DNA from 3 places in the Arthrobacter sp. Y3223151 genome. Region 3 is predicted to be linked to each of the others. Evidence: predicted binding sites of a transcription regulator. Region 3 holds the regulator's gene; each other region holds the start of a gene.
The links. The regulator HspR, encoded in region 3, represses chaperone genes until heat shock. The targets are predictions, from matches to a motif close to AAGTTGAGTCNNNNNGACTCAACTT.

Region 1 (4,702 bases), on a different contig from region 3:
TGCGTCGTCGAAGGCATCTCGTTCGCGGTGCTCATGGCATCAGTCTATTGATCCCTGACAGGCTGGGATAGGGCGCGCATCCCGCCGGCCGGGTGCGGTTGCGGGTCACCAACGCGGCCCGAAATTCACCCGCGGAGGTGGTGCGCAGGGTCCCATTTTGTGTTGGAATTACCACACGAGCCGCACGCGGCTGAAGGAGACGGCCGGGCATCCATCTGGCTTTTGGGGAGGGCAGTGCCTGTGCCAGAGGAGGAGCGCTGCCATGTCCGAACTATCTCCTGATCTGTCCGGCGAGTGGCGGTTCGACCCGGCCCATACCCGGATCGGATTTTCCACCCGCCATGCCATGGTGACCAAAGTCCGGGGCGCGTTCAACGACGTCGAAGGCATCATCCAGGCTGACGTGGACAACCCGGCCAATTCGTCCGTCAAGGTCACGATCAAGGTCGCCAGCATCGATACCCGCAGCCCGCAACGCGACGAGCATCTGCGCACGAACGACTTCTTCGATGCGCCGAACTATCCGGAGATTACGTTCGTCAGCACCCGCATCGATCAGGTGGAAAGCGCAAACTTCATTGTGAACGGCGACCTGACCATCCGCGGCATCACCAAGCAGGTGGCGGTTCCGATTGACTTCATCGGCGTGGAGCGGGACCCGGGCGGGCAGCTACGGGCGGGCTTTGAGGGCTCCCGGCGCATCGACCGGCAGGAGTTCGGGGTCAAATGGAACACTGCCCTGGACTCGGGCGGCATGCTCGTGTCGGACCGCGTGATGCTCGAGTTCGAGGTTTCCGCCGTCAAGGTCGAGGACGCCGCCGCGCAGTAGGGAACCGGCGCCAATCGGATGCCCGCCGCCCTCAGTCCCCGGCGGGATGAACCGACACCAGTGCCGCGAACCCGCGGCCGCTGACCTCGGCCGCCACCGAGCCGACCACGGTGTCGTAGGGATTCAGCGGCTGGGCGGTGTCGCCCGACGTCGCCTGCGCCTGGCCCTGCAGCAGCACCAGGTACTGTCCGTCCGCCAGCCGCAGCGGCTGTTTCTTCGAGAGCTCGACGATCAGCAGGCCGGCGCCCCAGGTCCCGCGGCGGGTCATGACGTTCAGCGCACGGCACGGCCCGGTGGGCAGGCTGCAGTCCGTGCTGCTGCCGCCGTCGAACCGGAACGGTCGGTAGCGTTCCATCCGGTGCTGGCTGCCGTCCACGGTCAGGAAGGCGACGTCGCCGTCCACGATGGTGAATATCCGGTCCACGCCCGGATATTCGGAGAAGCCGCCGTCCGACGTGATGTCCGCCAGGCTTAACCGCCAGCCGGGGAGCCCGTCCGCGCCGACGTCGCCGGCCGCCAGTTCCCTGGTGGTGCCGCCGCCGTTCCGCCACCGCTGTTCCTTGAGCGCGGCTGCGCGAATGATCTCCACTGGGACTCCTTGACCGGATGTTAAAGCTGCCGGTCCCAGTTCAGCACATAAGCGTCCTGGTAGCCGTCCGGGCCGCTGACCGCCGCGGCCTCGTTCCGTTCGAACCCCAGCGACGTGACGATGCGCAGGGACGCGGTGTTGGCCGGATGGACCAGCGCCAGGATGGGCGGCAGTTCCAAAAACTCGTTGACATGGGCCACGACGGCAACCACCGCCTCGCGCCCGTAGCCGCGGTGCCACACGGCGGGGTCGAAACGGTAGTAGAGATTGAGCACCGGGCGGCCGGACAGTGCCACGTGCTTGACGCCGGCAAAGCCGATGGGGTCTTCATGGCCGGGCAGGCGGACGGCAAAGTAGCCCACGCCGTGGTCCTCCCACTGCCTTTCCCAGCGCTGGAAAAGGCCCTCGGCTTCCTCGTTCCAGATGAGCGCGTCGGACGGGTTAAACCGCGTGGTGCGCCGGTCGGAGAGGATTCGGAACATGGCACTGATGTCCTCCGGCGTCGGCTGGTTCAGCAGCAGCCGGGCAGTTTCCAACATGGTTTCCGTCAGGGCCACCTCCGTCCCGCTTCCTGCACGTCCCCGCTCCAGCCTATGCGCCGGACGCCCTTCCGGGCAGGGGCGCCGGGGCGACAAGATGGTGGTGGGCAAGCAGGCTCCGGCGGCGGGGAAGCAGAGCTCCGGTAGGGGGAGCCTGGCTCCGCAGGTGGGCAAGCAGGCTCCGCAGCCTGTGGATAACTTTACATCCAAAGTTGAGTGGACTAGACTCAACTTAGTTTCAGGACCAGCACTGATGGGGCTGGCCAGATCCATTCCGGAGCGAACGGAGAGATGTGTTGGACGCTAAATTCACCACCAAGAGCCAGGAAGCGCTGTCGGCCGCGGCCATGAACGCCTCGACGGCGGGCAATCCGCAGATCGAGCCCGCCCACCTGCTCAAGGCCCTGATGGACCAGCGGGAGGGCGTGGCCGTCGCCGTGCTGAAGTCCGCCGGGGCCGATCCGGACTCGGTGAGTGTCCAGGCGAGCACCGCGATCAAGGCCCTGCCGTCGTCGTCGGGATCCTCCGTGGCGCAAGCGCAGTACTCCCGGGGCCTGCTTCAGGCGGTGAAGGCCGCCCAGCAGGAGGCGGAGAAGCTGGGGGACTCCTTCGTCTCCACCGAGCATCTGCTGCTGGGCCTCGCGGCGGACAACGCCGCCGTCGGGAAGATCCTGCGCGACGCCGGCGCATCCCACGAAGCACTCCTCGCCGCCCTGCCGGGGGTGCGCGGAGACCGGAAGGTCACCAGCGCCGACCCGGAGAACACGTTCCAGGCGCTGGAGAAGTTCGGCACCGACCTGACCGCCATCGCGCGCGCCGGGAAGCTGGATCCGGTGATCGGCCGGGACGCGGAAATCCGCCGCGTGGTCCAGGTGCTCTCGCGCCGCACCAAGAACAACCCCGTGCTGATTGGCGAACCCGGGGTCGGCAAGACCGCCGTGGTGGAGGGCCTGGCCCAGCGGATGGTGGCCGGCGACGTGCCCGAATCGCTGCGCGGCAAGACGCTGATGTCGCTGGACCTCGCGGCCATGGTGGCCGGCGCCAAGTACCGGGGCGAGTTCGAGGAACGGCTGAAGGCCGTGCTGGAAGAGATCAAGAACTCGGACGGTCAGATTGTCACCTTCATCGACGAGTTGCATACCGTCGTCGGCGCCGGGGCATCCGAAGGCTCGATGGACGCCGGCAACATGCTCAAGCCGATGCTGGCCCGCGGCGAGCTGCGGCTGATCGGCGCCACCACGCTGGACGAATACCGCGAGAATATCGAGAAGGATCCGGCGCTGGAGCGGCGCTTCCAGCAGGTCTACGTGGGGGAGCCGAGCGTCGAGGACACCATCGGTATCCTGCGCGGGCTCAAGGAGCGCTACGAGGCGCACCACAAGGTATCGATCGGGGACTCTGCCCTGGTGGCCGCCGCGACGCTGTCCAACCGCTACATCTCCGGCCGGCAGCTGCCGGACAAGGCCATCGACCTGGTGGACGAGGCCGCCTCCCGGCTGCGGATGGAGATCGATTCGGCGCCCGAGGAGATCGACCAGCTGCGCCGCGCCGTCGACCGGCTCACAATGGAAGAACTGGCGCTGGCCAACGAGACCGACGCGGCCTCCCGGGAACGGCTGGAGGCGCTGCGCGCCGACATGGCAGACAAGAAGGAGCAGCTGGCGGCCCTGAACTCCCGGTGGGAGGCGGAGAAGGCCGGGCTGAACCGGGTGGGCGACCTGAAGGCCAAGCTGGACGAGCTGCGCTCGCAGGCCGACAAGTCGCAGCGCGAGGGCGACCTGGCCGAGGCCTCCCGGATCCTGTACGGGGAAATCCCCACGCTCGAAAAGGATCTGGCCCAGGCGCAGGCGGCCGAGGAACAGGGCGGCGCGGGCCGGGACCAGATGGTCTCCGAGGAGGTCACCGCCGACGACATCGCCGAGGTCATCTCCGCGTGGACCGGCATCCCCGCCGGCCGCATGCTGCAGGGCGAGAGCCAGAAGCTGCTGCAGATGGAGGAACACATCGGCTCGCGGCTGATCGGCCAGTCCAAGGCGGTTGCCTCGGTCGCGGACGCGGTACGGCGCGCCCGGGCGGGCATCAGCGACCCGGACCGGCCCACCGGCTCGTTCCTCTTCCTGGGTCCCACCGGCGTCGGCAAGACCGAGCTGGCCAAGGCGCTGGCGGACTTCCTGTTCGACGACGAACGGGCCATGGTCCGGATCGACATGAGCGAGTACTCGGAAAAGCACTCCGTGTCGCGCCTGGTCGGCGCCCCTCCGGGCTACGTGGGCTACGAAGAGGGCGGCCAGCTGACCGAGGCCGTCCGGCGCCGTCCCTACTCCGTGGTGCTGCTGGACGAGGTGGAGAAGGCCCATCCCGAGGCCTTCGACATCCTCCTGCAGGTACTCGACGACGGACGCCTCACCGACGGGCAGGGCCGCACCGTGGACTTCCGCAACGTGATCCTGGTGCTGACCTCCAACCTCGGCTCGCAGTTCCTCGTGGACCAGACCATGGACGCGGACACGAAGCGCGAAGCGGTCCTGAACGTGGTGAACGCCAGCTTCAAGCCGGAGTTCCTCAACCGGCTGGATGACGTGATCATCTTCGACCCGCTGAGCATCGAGGAACTCTCCCGGATCGTGGATCTGCAGGTGGCGGCGCTGGCTGCGCGGCTGGCCGAACGCCGGCTGACCCTCGAGGTCACGGACGCGGCCCGCGAATGGCTGGCCCTGACCGGCTTCGATCCCGCCTACGGCGCCC
Region 2 (4,702 bases), on a different contig from region 3:
CGCCCAACGCGCCGTTCCCCGGCTGACCTGGCACCGCCCGCCAACAGTCCACCCAGCACCGCCCATCAACCGTCTACAGACAGGAGCACGCTGTGAAAGGGAAACTTACATTCGGCGCCGGCATCGCCCTCGGATTCGTCCTGGGTTCGAAATCCGGAAGGTCCGCCTACGATTCTTTGAAGGCCAAGAGCCAGGAGTTCTGGCAGAATCCAGCGGTCCAGGAAAAAGTGCACGAAGCCACGGACATGGTGAAGGAAAAGGCACCGGGCGTGGCCGACCGTGTCACCGAAGCGGCCAAAAAGGCAGGATCCGCGGCGACCTCCAAGCTGCCCGGCAACCACGGTTCGGGTAAGGACGACGGCGGCACCACTGGCACCACCGGCCAGACGACCACCCTCGGCGACACCGTCTCGGATCCGGCGCACAGCGACGAACTCGGGCAGAGCTGGACGGGCGAGGGAGGCGCCATGCCGGGCGGACCCGCCACCAGTAACAGGGACGACCTGCGCCCGCCTGGAGTTTAACCTGCCCGGGATTTCCGCAGGTGGCGCCCACGCCGCGGTCCGCTTGCATCAACGGCAGAAGGAAGGACTGGCATGACCGAGAACGACACCGGCCAGGTCAAAGGTCCGCGGGACCAGCCGGCCACCGCGGCAGATCCGCCGGATGCTCAGGAGCAACAGACGGCTGATTCCGCCCCCGAGCCCGAGGGCAAGGAGGGCATGAACATCGCGCCCGGGCCGGCCGAAGAGAAGGACCGGGAAAGCGCGGACGACCGCGGGCTCACCACCGACACGAGCCCGAGCGACTGATCCACCGCGGGCAAGGCAGCGTCCGTCGAGATAAACGGCCGCTGCCTTGCCCCGTTTTGCTGCTGCCGTGCCCCGTTGCACAGCTAATTGCTACGCCTTGACCACCGGCAGGTCGCTCCATTCGGTGGTGTAGCGCGGCGAGGAAAATTCGCGTTTCATTGACCACGCCGCGGGGGCGGCCAGCCCGCCCTGGCCGAGGCCGATCGAGGCTTCGCCGAACTTGGTACGCACCGCGCCCAGCAGGTCGCCGATGTGCCGCTGTTCCACATCGCTGACGAAGGGGTCGAAGGTCTGCTGACCGGCCGCGGGCTCCAGCCCCGACAACAGGACCCCTGCCCGGACATAGTGGGCGCCCGGAACCAGGCAGCCGCGCATGGCAACCACGGCGGCCTTGGTCAGCTGGATCGGGTCCTGGGTGGGCGTCGCTAAGTTGACGCTGGCTGCAGGAAACGATGCCTCGCCGCCGGCGAACTTGCTGGTCCCCGCCGTCACCGTCAGCACCGAGGCGCGCAGTCCCTCGGCTGCCATCCGGGCCGCACCGCGTTGGGCATAGACCGCCATCACCTGATCCATCTCCTCCAGGGTGGTTACCGGCGTGGAGAAACTGCGCGAGAACATGATCTGCTGCTTGTCGGCCCGCTCCTCCGAGTGCGGGATGCACGGCGTCCCGTTCAGTTCCAACACGGTTCGCTGCAGCACCACCGAGAACTTCTTGCGGATTGCCTGCGGGTCGGCGGCCTTGAGGTCTGCGATCGACTCGATTCCGAGGGCGTTCAGCCGTTTCCCGGTCCGTCCGCCCACGCCCCACAGCCCGGTGACCGGGACGCGCGATTGGATCCAGGCGATGTCGGAAGCGGGCATCGAGCCCAGCGAGCAGACTCCGGCCATCTGGGGATTCCGTTTGGCCACGTGGTTGGCGAACTTCGCCAGCGTCTTGGTCTGCGCCACGCCGACGCTGACCGGCACGCCCACCTGACGGACCACTGCGGCACGGATCCGGCCCGCAGTCCCCAGCAACTGGGCCTCGTCGCCGGGCAGGCCCAGGAACGACTCGTCGATCGAATAAACCTCCTGCCAGGCCCCGAACCGGCCGAGCACTTCCATCACCCGGGCGCTCAGGTCCCCGTACAGCTCGTAGTTGCTGGAGCGCGCGACCAGCCCCCAGGCCTTGGCCCGTGGCGCCACCTGGAACCACGGCGTCCCGGTCTTCAGCCCCAGCTGTTTGGCTTCCTCGGAGCGCGCCACCACGCAGCCGTCATTGTTGGAGAGCACGACGACGGGGCGTCCCTCGAGTGACGGATCGAAAACCCGCTCGCAGGAGACGTAGAAATTGTTGACGTCCACCAGCGCGATCCGTTCCCCGGGCACGGGAGCGCTAGACATGGTGCAGGCAACGGGTGGCGACGCCCCAGATGCTCAGGTCGGCGAGTTCACCCACCTCGGTGGGAACGCCGCCGTCGTCCGCCTGCAAGCGCACGCCGTCCGCGCTCAGATGAAGGCGCCGCACCACCAGTTCCCCGTCCAGCACCGCGATCACTACCGAACCGTCGCGCGGGGTCAGCGAGCGGTCCACGATCAGCTCATCGCCGTCGCTGATCCCGGCCGCGGCCATCGAGTTTCCGGCCACCCGCATCACGAAGGTGCTGGTGCGGTCGCGGATCAGGTGCCGGTTCAGATCGATGCCGCCGTGGAAGTAGTCCCTGGCCGGTGACGGGAAGCCGCGGGCCTCCTCGGGCGTGCCGCTGCCCATCTCCGGGCCGGCCGACGCATTAGACGGCTGCTCCATACCGAACATCCCGACCCCCGTCTTCGAACAAAGCTTCGAACACCACACTAGCACCGGCCTTCCCCCGGTCACATATGAGTCAGTCCCACTCAAGTTCGAGAAGCTTCTGGAATAATCTTCACCCGGAGGCGTTAACATGAGTCGAAGGCACTCACGTTCCACAGGAGGATTATCCATGCCACTGTTCTTCGGACCAGCTTCCGGCAACGGTTCATTCGACGAGTTCCTGGCCCGCTACCTGCAGGGCCAGCGGGCGGCCCAATCCCGCACGGTCGACCTCACCCGGCTGCTCAGCCGCCGCACCCATGAGGTGCTGGCGCAGGCAGCCCGGTTTGCCGCAGGCCTCGGCCACATCGAGGTGGACGCCCTGCACATCCTGCACGTCATGGTCGGCCAGGAGCCGGCCGCCAGCCAGATAAGGCTGACCGGCGCGGACCCGCAGGCCATCGCGCGTTCCGCGGAGCAGGGCCTGCCGGAAAAGACCGGCCCGACCCGGGAGACGCCGTCGCTCACGCCGTCGGCGCAGCGTGCCCTGCTGGACGCGCACCAGGTGGCCCGCGCGTTCGGCTCCACCTACATCGACCCCGAGCACCTCTTCGCCGCCTTCGTGCTGAACCAGGAGACCCCCGCCGGCCAGATCCTGGCCGGCTCGGGCGTCACCCCGCAGGCACTGCAGCAGGCGGCGGAGAAAGCCGCGGAGCAGCCCAACGGCCCCGCCCCTGCAACCGGCCCGCAACAGAGCACCGGCACCCAGGCGGAAACCCCCATGCTTGACCGGTTCGGCAGCGACCTGACGGCCCAGGCCCGGGAGAACAGGCTGGACCCGGTGATCGGCCGCGCGGACGAAATCGCCCAGACCATCGAAATCCTCGCGCGCCGGACCAAGAACAACCCGGTGCTGATCGGCGAGGCCGGCGTGGGCAAGACCGCCATCGCCGAGGGGCTGGCGCAGGCCATCGTGGCCGGCGACGTCCCGGAACAGCTGCGCGGCAAGCGCGTGGTGTCGCTGGATCTGCCGGGCATGCTGGCCGGCACCCGCTACCGCGGCGACTTCGAGGAACGCCTGACCAAGACCCTGGACGAGATCAGCGCCGCCAGCAGCGAGCTGATCGTGTTCATCGACGAACTGCATACCGTGATCGGCGCCGGCGGCGGCGGCGAGGGCGGCATGGACGCCGGCAACATCCTCAAGCCCCGGCTGGCCCGTGGCGAACTGCACCTGCTCGGCGCCACCACACTGGGCGAGTACCGCAAGGTGGAGAAGGACCCGGCCCTGGAGCGGCGCTTCCAGCCCGTCATGGTCGGCGAGCCCTCGATCGAGGACGCCGTCCGGATCCTGTCCGGCCTCAAGGACCGCTACGAAGAACACCACCAGGTGGCGTACACCGACGCAGCGATCCGCGCCGCCGTCGAGATGTCCTCCCGCTACCTCACCGACCGGTTCCTGCCGGACAAGGCGATCGACCTGATTGACCAGGCCGGCGCACGGCTGAGCCTGCGACGCGGCCCGCGCGTTGACGTGGAGGCCTTGCGCGGCCGGCTGGCCGAGATGGAGTCGGCCAAGAACGCCGCCGTCGCCGAGGAGCGCTACGAGGACGCCTCAAAGCTGCGCGACGAGATCGAAGAGCTGAAGGCCCGGCTGGACGCTGCATCCGCCCAGCAGCCGGCCCCCGGTGCCACAGAAGATCACGACGGCGGGGCCCGCCCCGGCGTCGCGCCTTCCGATGTGGTGGGCGAGTCCGAGATCGCCGAGATTATCTCCCGCGCCACCGGCATTCCGGCGGCCCGGCTGACCCAGGGCGACCGGCAGCGGCTGGCCCGGTTGGAGGAAGACCTGCACGCCCGGGTGATCGGCCAGGACGATGCGGTGACCGCCATCGCCAGGTCCGTGCGGCGCAACCGCACCGGCATGGGGGATGAGGGCCGGCCCGTGGGCAGCTTCCTGTTCCTGGGCCCCACGGGCGTGGGCAAAACCGAGCTGGCCAAGGCACTGGCGGAGTCGCTGTTCGGCGACGAGGACGCCATGGTCCGCTTCGACATGAGCGAATACGGCGAGCGCCACACCGTCTCACGGCTGGTCGGCGCCCCTCCGGGCTACGTCGGC
Region 3 (4,702 bases):
GACGCCGAAGTGGTCGACGAAGACGAGAAGAAGTAACCATGGCCGAAAAGGGTAACGAAGAAGAACACCAGAGCGAGCCGGTGAACTTCCGCGACAACCGCAAGATCGATCCGGAAACCGGACAGGTCCGTGGCGCCGCGGGAGCCACCGGGAACGCCGGGCAGGCCGCTGGAGATACCTCCGCGGCCGGCCAGGGCGCCGACGCCGACGCGCTGGCCCAGGCGGAGCAGATCCTGAACGGGGCCGAGGTCCCGGCGGGGGAATCTGTTGCCCAGGGGACCATGTCGCAGGAAGCCGAGGAGCTGAAGAACGATCTGCTCCGGCTGCAGGCGGAGTACGTGAACTACCGCAAGCGGGTGGAACGCGACCGCGCCGTGGCCGGCGAGATGGCCGTCATCGGCGTGCTGAACTCGCTGCTGCCCGTCCTGGACGACATCGACGCGGCGCGCCAGCACGGCGATCTCGCGGACGGACCGTTCGCGGCCATTGCCGCCAAGCTGGACGGCGTGCTCAAGACCTACGGCCTGGCCCGCATCGAGGAGACCGGCGTCGAATTCGACCCGAACATCCACGAGGCCTTGATGCAGCAGCCCGACGCCGAGGTGGAAATAGACACCGTCAGCCAGGTCCTGCGCCTGGGCTACAGGGCCGGCGACCGCGTGCTACGCGCCGCCCAGGTAGTGGTAGCCGTACCGGCGGAATGACACAGGCAGGGGGCGCCCCGGCGCCCAGCCGCAGATGACGGGTTGGCCTCCGGACCGCCGGAGGCCAACCCGTCATCGTCCGGGGCTCCCGTGCCCATAGACTTTGTGACAACTGAAAGGAGGCGCCTGCATGGCTAGCCAGGACTGGGTCGAAAAGGACTTCTACAAGATCCTCGGTGTCTCCAAGGACGCGTCCGATGCGGACATCAAGAAGGCGTACCGCAAGCTCGCGCGGACCCACCATCCGGATACCAACCGGGGGGATGAAGGTTCGGAAAAGAAGTTCAAGGACATCTCCGAGGCCTACTCGGTCCTCTCTGACCCGGGGGAGCGCGAGCAGTACGACGCGATCCGCGCCATGGGCAGCGGTGCGCGCTTCAGCGCCGGGGGACCCGGCAGCGCCGGCGGGCCGGGCGCAGGCGGTTTCGAGGACATCTTCGGCAACCTGTTCGGCCAAAGTACCCGCACCCGCGCCGGCTCCGGGGGCACCGTGCCGCCGGAGTTCGCCGATCTGTTCGGCGGGTTCGGCGGTTTCCCGCAGCAGCAGCCGCCGCGCAGGGGCGCCGACCGCACCGCGACCACCAGCATTTCCTTCGCCGGTTCCATCAACGGCACCACCATCGGGTTGCGCGAGCCCAGCGGCGAGGTGATTGACGTGCGGATCCCGGCCGGGATTAAAGACGGCCAGAAGGTCCGCGTCCGCGGCAAGGGCCAGGCCGGCCCCGCCGGCGCGGGCGACCTGATGGTGACCGTCAACGTCAAGCCACACCCGTTCTTCCAGCGCGACGGCGACAACATCAGGATCCACGTCCCGGTCACGTTCCCGGAGGCCGCGCTGGGCGCGCAGATCGACGTGCCGACCCTGACCGGCGAATTCGTCAAGGTCAAGATCCCGGCAGGGACACCCTCCGGCCGGACGCTCCGCGTGAAGGGACGCGGGGTGAAGACCTCGAAGAACACCGGCGACCTGCTCGTGACCATCGACGTGGTGGTCCCGCAGAACCTTGGGAAAGAGGCCGAAGACGCAGTCAACGCTTTTGCGGCGGCGACCGCCGGGTCCGACCCGCGCGGAAACCTTGCCGCCAAGGCCAGGCTGTAGCGGGACGTTACGACAGGTCGGGACAGCCCGGACGGGAAACGCGCGAAGCGCAGGAGGGAGAGCACCATGAGCATCGATATGAACGCGCCGATCTTCGTGATTTCGGTGGCGGCCGAACTGGCGGACATGCACCCGCAGACCCTGCGCCAGTACGACCGTCTCGGCCTGGTCTCTCCGTCGCGCCAGCGGGGCAGGCAGCGCCGCTATTCGCAGAAGGACGTCAACACCCTGCGCGAGGTCCAGCGGCTGTCCCAGGAAGGCGTCTCGCTGGAAGGGATCAAGCGCATCCTCCAGCTGGAAAACGAGGTCGCCGCCCTCAAGGCCCAGGTCCGGGACCTCTCCGAGGAACTGATGGCCCGGCAGCGCCGGGGCACCGACTCCAGCCGGGTGTTCGCCGCCGGCCTCGCCGGCGACGTGGTGACGCTGGCCCGCGGCCAGCGGCCGCGTCCGCGCAGCCAGGCGCTGATGGTCTGGCGTCCGCAGCGCTGAACGCCCGGCCTGCGCCCGTGATCGGACGCCCGCAGCTGCCGGCCCCGGGCTGCCGGCCTGGGGCGGGCGGCTGCGGGCAGGATGGCGGCGTGGAGCTACTTGATCATTTCGCCGTCGGGGGCGACCACATACCAGACGTCGTTCACGCCCTGTCCGGTCGTGTCTCCCGGCGCCTTGTCCTGCGCCCAGTAGTAGATGGGCATGCCGTTCAGTGTCACCTGCTGTTGCCCGTCCGGAGTGTCGATGAGGCCCACATCCGCGGTGACCCCGTCGAGTTCCGGCTCTTCCTCGGCCAGGACGGGCGGCCACGCGGCCAGGCAGTCGCCCGTGCAGGCGCTCTCGCCTGAGTCCGGGACGTCTTTGGTGAAGTAGTAAACGGTCATGCCTTCGCCGTCCACCACGATGTCGCCCAGGTCGGATTCGGCCGTGGTCAGGGTAGAGGCGGCGCCGGATGCCTGCCCGCCGCCGGTCTCCCCGCCGTCTGTCTCCGACGCCGCCGGCGTGGTCATTCCGGGGGCGCCCGTCGTCGGCGCCTCGCCTGCCGGCGGTGCCTCCGGGCCGGCAGGCGTTTCCGTACCCGAGCCGCCGCCGCAGCCGGCGAGGCCCAGCATGGCGGCGGCCAGCATAGCCGTCGCGGCTGTCTGTGTGATCTTCATGAGGGTTCCTTTGCCGTCTCCCGGGCGGGGCCCGGAGCGTCGTGCCGCGGGGCGCGGCCCGCTATTGGCAAAGACGCCGGCCGCGCCCACAATGGTTCAACGTCAGGCGGGGTGGATCCCGCGGGCTGGATGAACCGGAACGCCGCCGCCGTCGTCGTACCCGGTAGGACGCCGCGTGGAACGCTGCGCGGGGACGTTCTGCCGCCGGTGGGGCGGCCGGGGCTGCCGGGAGGAAGGAGGCGGCCGTGGCATTGGACGACGAGGCCGTGGCCCGCCTCTACCGCGACCATGCCACGGCGCTGCGCCGGTTCGTGCGCGCCGCGACCTCCGACGCGGACCAGGTGGAGGACGTGGTGCAGGAGACGATCCTGCGGGTGTGGAAGCGCGGCCCGGAAACCGACAACATGCGCGGCTACCTCTACCAAACCGCCCGTCACGTCATTATCGACGGCTACCGGCGCCGCGCCCGGCGGCCGGGCGAGACCGGCCTGGGCGAGGACGAGCCCGCCAGCGAAGAAGACCAGTTGGAGCGGCTCCTGCTCCGCGTGGTCATGGAGGAAGCGCTGGCACGCATCAGCCCCGAGCACCGCAACATCATCCTCGCCCTGCACTACCAGCGGCTCACGTCGTCCGAAGCCGCCCGGTCGCTGGGCATTCCGCTGGGCACGGTGAAGTCGCGGGCGTTCTACGCGGCCAAGGCCCTGCGCGCCGTGCTGGACGAGATGGGGGTGGGGCAGCCGTGAACGCCAACGAGGAACTGCACCAACTGCTCGGCCTCTATGTGCTGGGCGGGCTGGACCGCCGGGAGCGGGCGGAATTCGAAGAACACCTGGCCTCCTGCCCCCAGTGCCGCCGGGAGGCCGCGGAGCTGGAAACGCTGCCCGACCTGCTGGATGCGCTGCCGCGCGAGGCCGCGTTGGAGCTGGCGGCGCCGCCGCAGCACGAAGTGGAGGAACGCACCCGGGAACTGGTGGGTGAACTGGCCCGCCGGCGGCGGAAAGAGCGACGGCGGTGGGCCGGCTTGGTGGCGGCAGCGGCGGGCGTGTGCCTGGTCGCAGGGGCGGCCATCGGGCCGCTGCTGACCCAGCAGCAGCCGCCGGCGACGGAGAGTTATGTGATGACCGCCGGCGGCGGCCTGCAACTGGAGCTGGCGCTGGTGCACAAGGCCTGGGGCACCGAGATGCGGGTAGCCGGGGAGCAGCTGCCCCGGGACGGCCTGCTCACCCTGTGGGTGACCGGAGACACCGGGTACACCTATCAGGTGGCATCCTGGCAGGCGACGCCGGCGGGCCGCGCCACGCTCACCGCAGCCTGCGCCATGGCCACCGACGAGATCGTCCAGGTGGAACTGCGCAACGGGGCGGACGCAACGCTGGCGGCCGTGGCCACGGACTGAGCGGGAGGCCCGGCAGCCCGGCCCCGGACATCAGTTCCGGCGGTAGGCGAGGTCGAAGATCAGCCGGCCTGCGTCGTGGGCCTTCTGCTCGAAGCTGGTCATGGTCCGGCCGTCGAAGCGGGGCGCCCAGCCGCCGTGCTCGTCCATGCCTTCACCGGTGCTGGCGTTGCCGGTACTGACCGGGATCTTGCCTTCGCGCACCGGGGCGCCGCCCACTACGCCTTCCACGCCGCTTTCCCAGACCTGGGTCAACGGGCTGTCCTTGCCGGTGCGCTCGCCGGCATGCAGGTTGCGGAAGTCCGCCGAGGCATCCGCGACGCGGCGCATCTGGATCGCGTAGTCGGACCAGTCGGTGGCC

Region 1: clpB (ATP-dependent chaperone ClpB) is a predicted target of HspR. The motif match lies at 2,167-2,191, and genes of this name have one in related genera.
Region 2: AC5RUP_RS06760 (ATP-dependent Clp protease ATP-binding subunit) is a predicted target of HspR. The motif match lies at 2,732-2,756, and genes of this name have one in related genera.

Annotation. Positions count from the first base shown of each region.
Region 1 is NZ_JBNHGI010000019.1:17,026-21,727, reverse strand. It holds gene AC5RUP_RS16745 (pyridoxamine 5'-phosphate oxidase family protein) at 1-35, opposite strand, end outside; gene AC5RUP_RS16740 (YceI family protein) at 263-829, shown strand; gene AC5RUP_RS16735 (HutD/Ves family protein) at 861-1,418, opposite strand; gene AC5RUP_RS16730 (GNAT family N-acetyltransferase) at 1,439-1,975, opposite strand; gene clpB (ATP-dependent chaperone ClpB) at 2,254-4,702, shown strand, end outside.
Region 2 is NZ_JBNHGI010000003.1:177,428-182,129, reverse strand. It holds gene AC5RUP_RS06785 (hypothetical protein) at 1-26, shown strand, start outside; gene AC5RUP_RS06780 (hypothetical protein) at 93-524, shown strand; gene AC5RUP_RS06775 (hypothetical protein) at 597-812, shown strand; gene AC5RUP_RS06770 (Y-family DNA polymerase) at 903-2,195, opposite strand; gene AC5RUP_RS06765 (LexA family protein) at 2,188-2,598, opposite strand; gene AC5RUP_RS06760 (ATP-dependent Clp protease ATP-binding subunit) at 2,774-4,702, shown strand, end outside.
Region 3 is NZ_JBNHGI010000001.1:2,305-7,006, reverse strand. It holds gene dnaK (molecular chaperone DnaK) at 1-36, shown strand, start outside; gene AC5RUP_RS00040 (nucleotide exchange factor GrpE) at 39-704, shown strand; gene AC5RUP_RS00035 (DnaJ C-terminal domain-containing protein) at 835-1,803, shown strand; gene AC5RUP_RS00030 (heat shock protein transcriptional repressor HspR) at 1,870-2,292, shown strand; gene AC5RUP_RS00025 (COG4315 family predicted lipoprotein) at 2,388-2,948, opposite strand; gene AC5RUP_RS00020 (sigma-70 family RNA polymerase sigma factor) at 3,194-3,691, shown strand; gene AC5RUP_RS00015 (anti-sigma factor family protein) at 3,688-4,344, shown strand; gene trmB (tRNA (guanosine(46)-N7)-methyltransferase TrmB) at 4,375-4,702, opposite strand, start outside.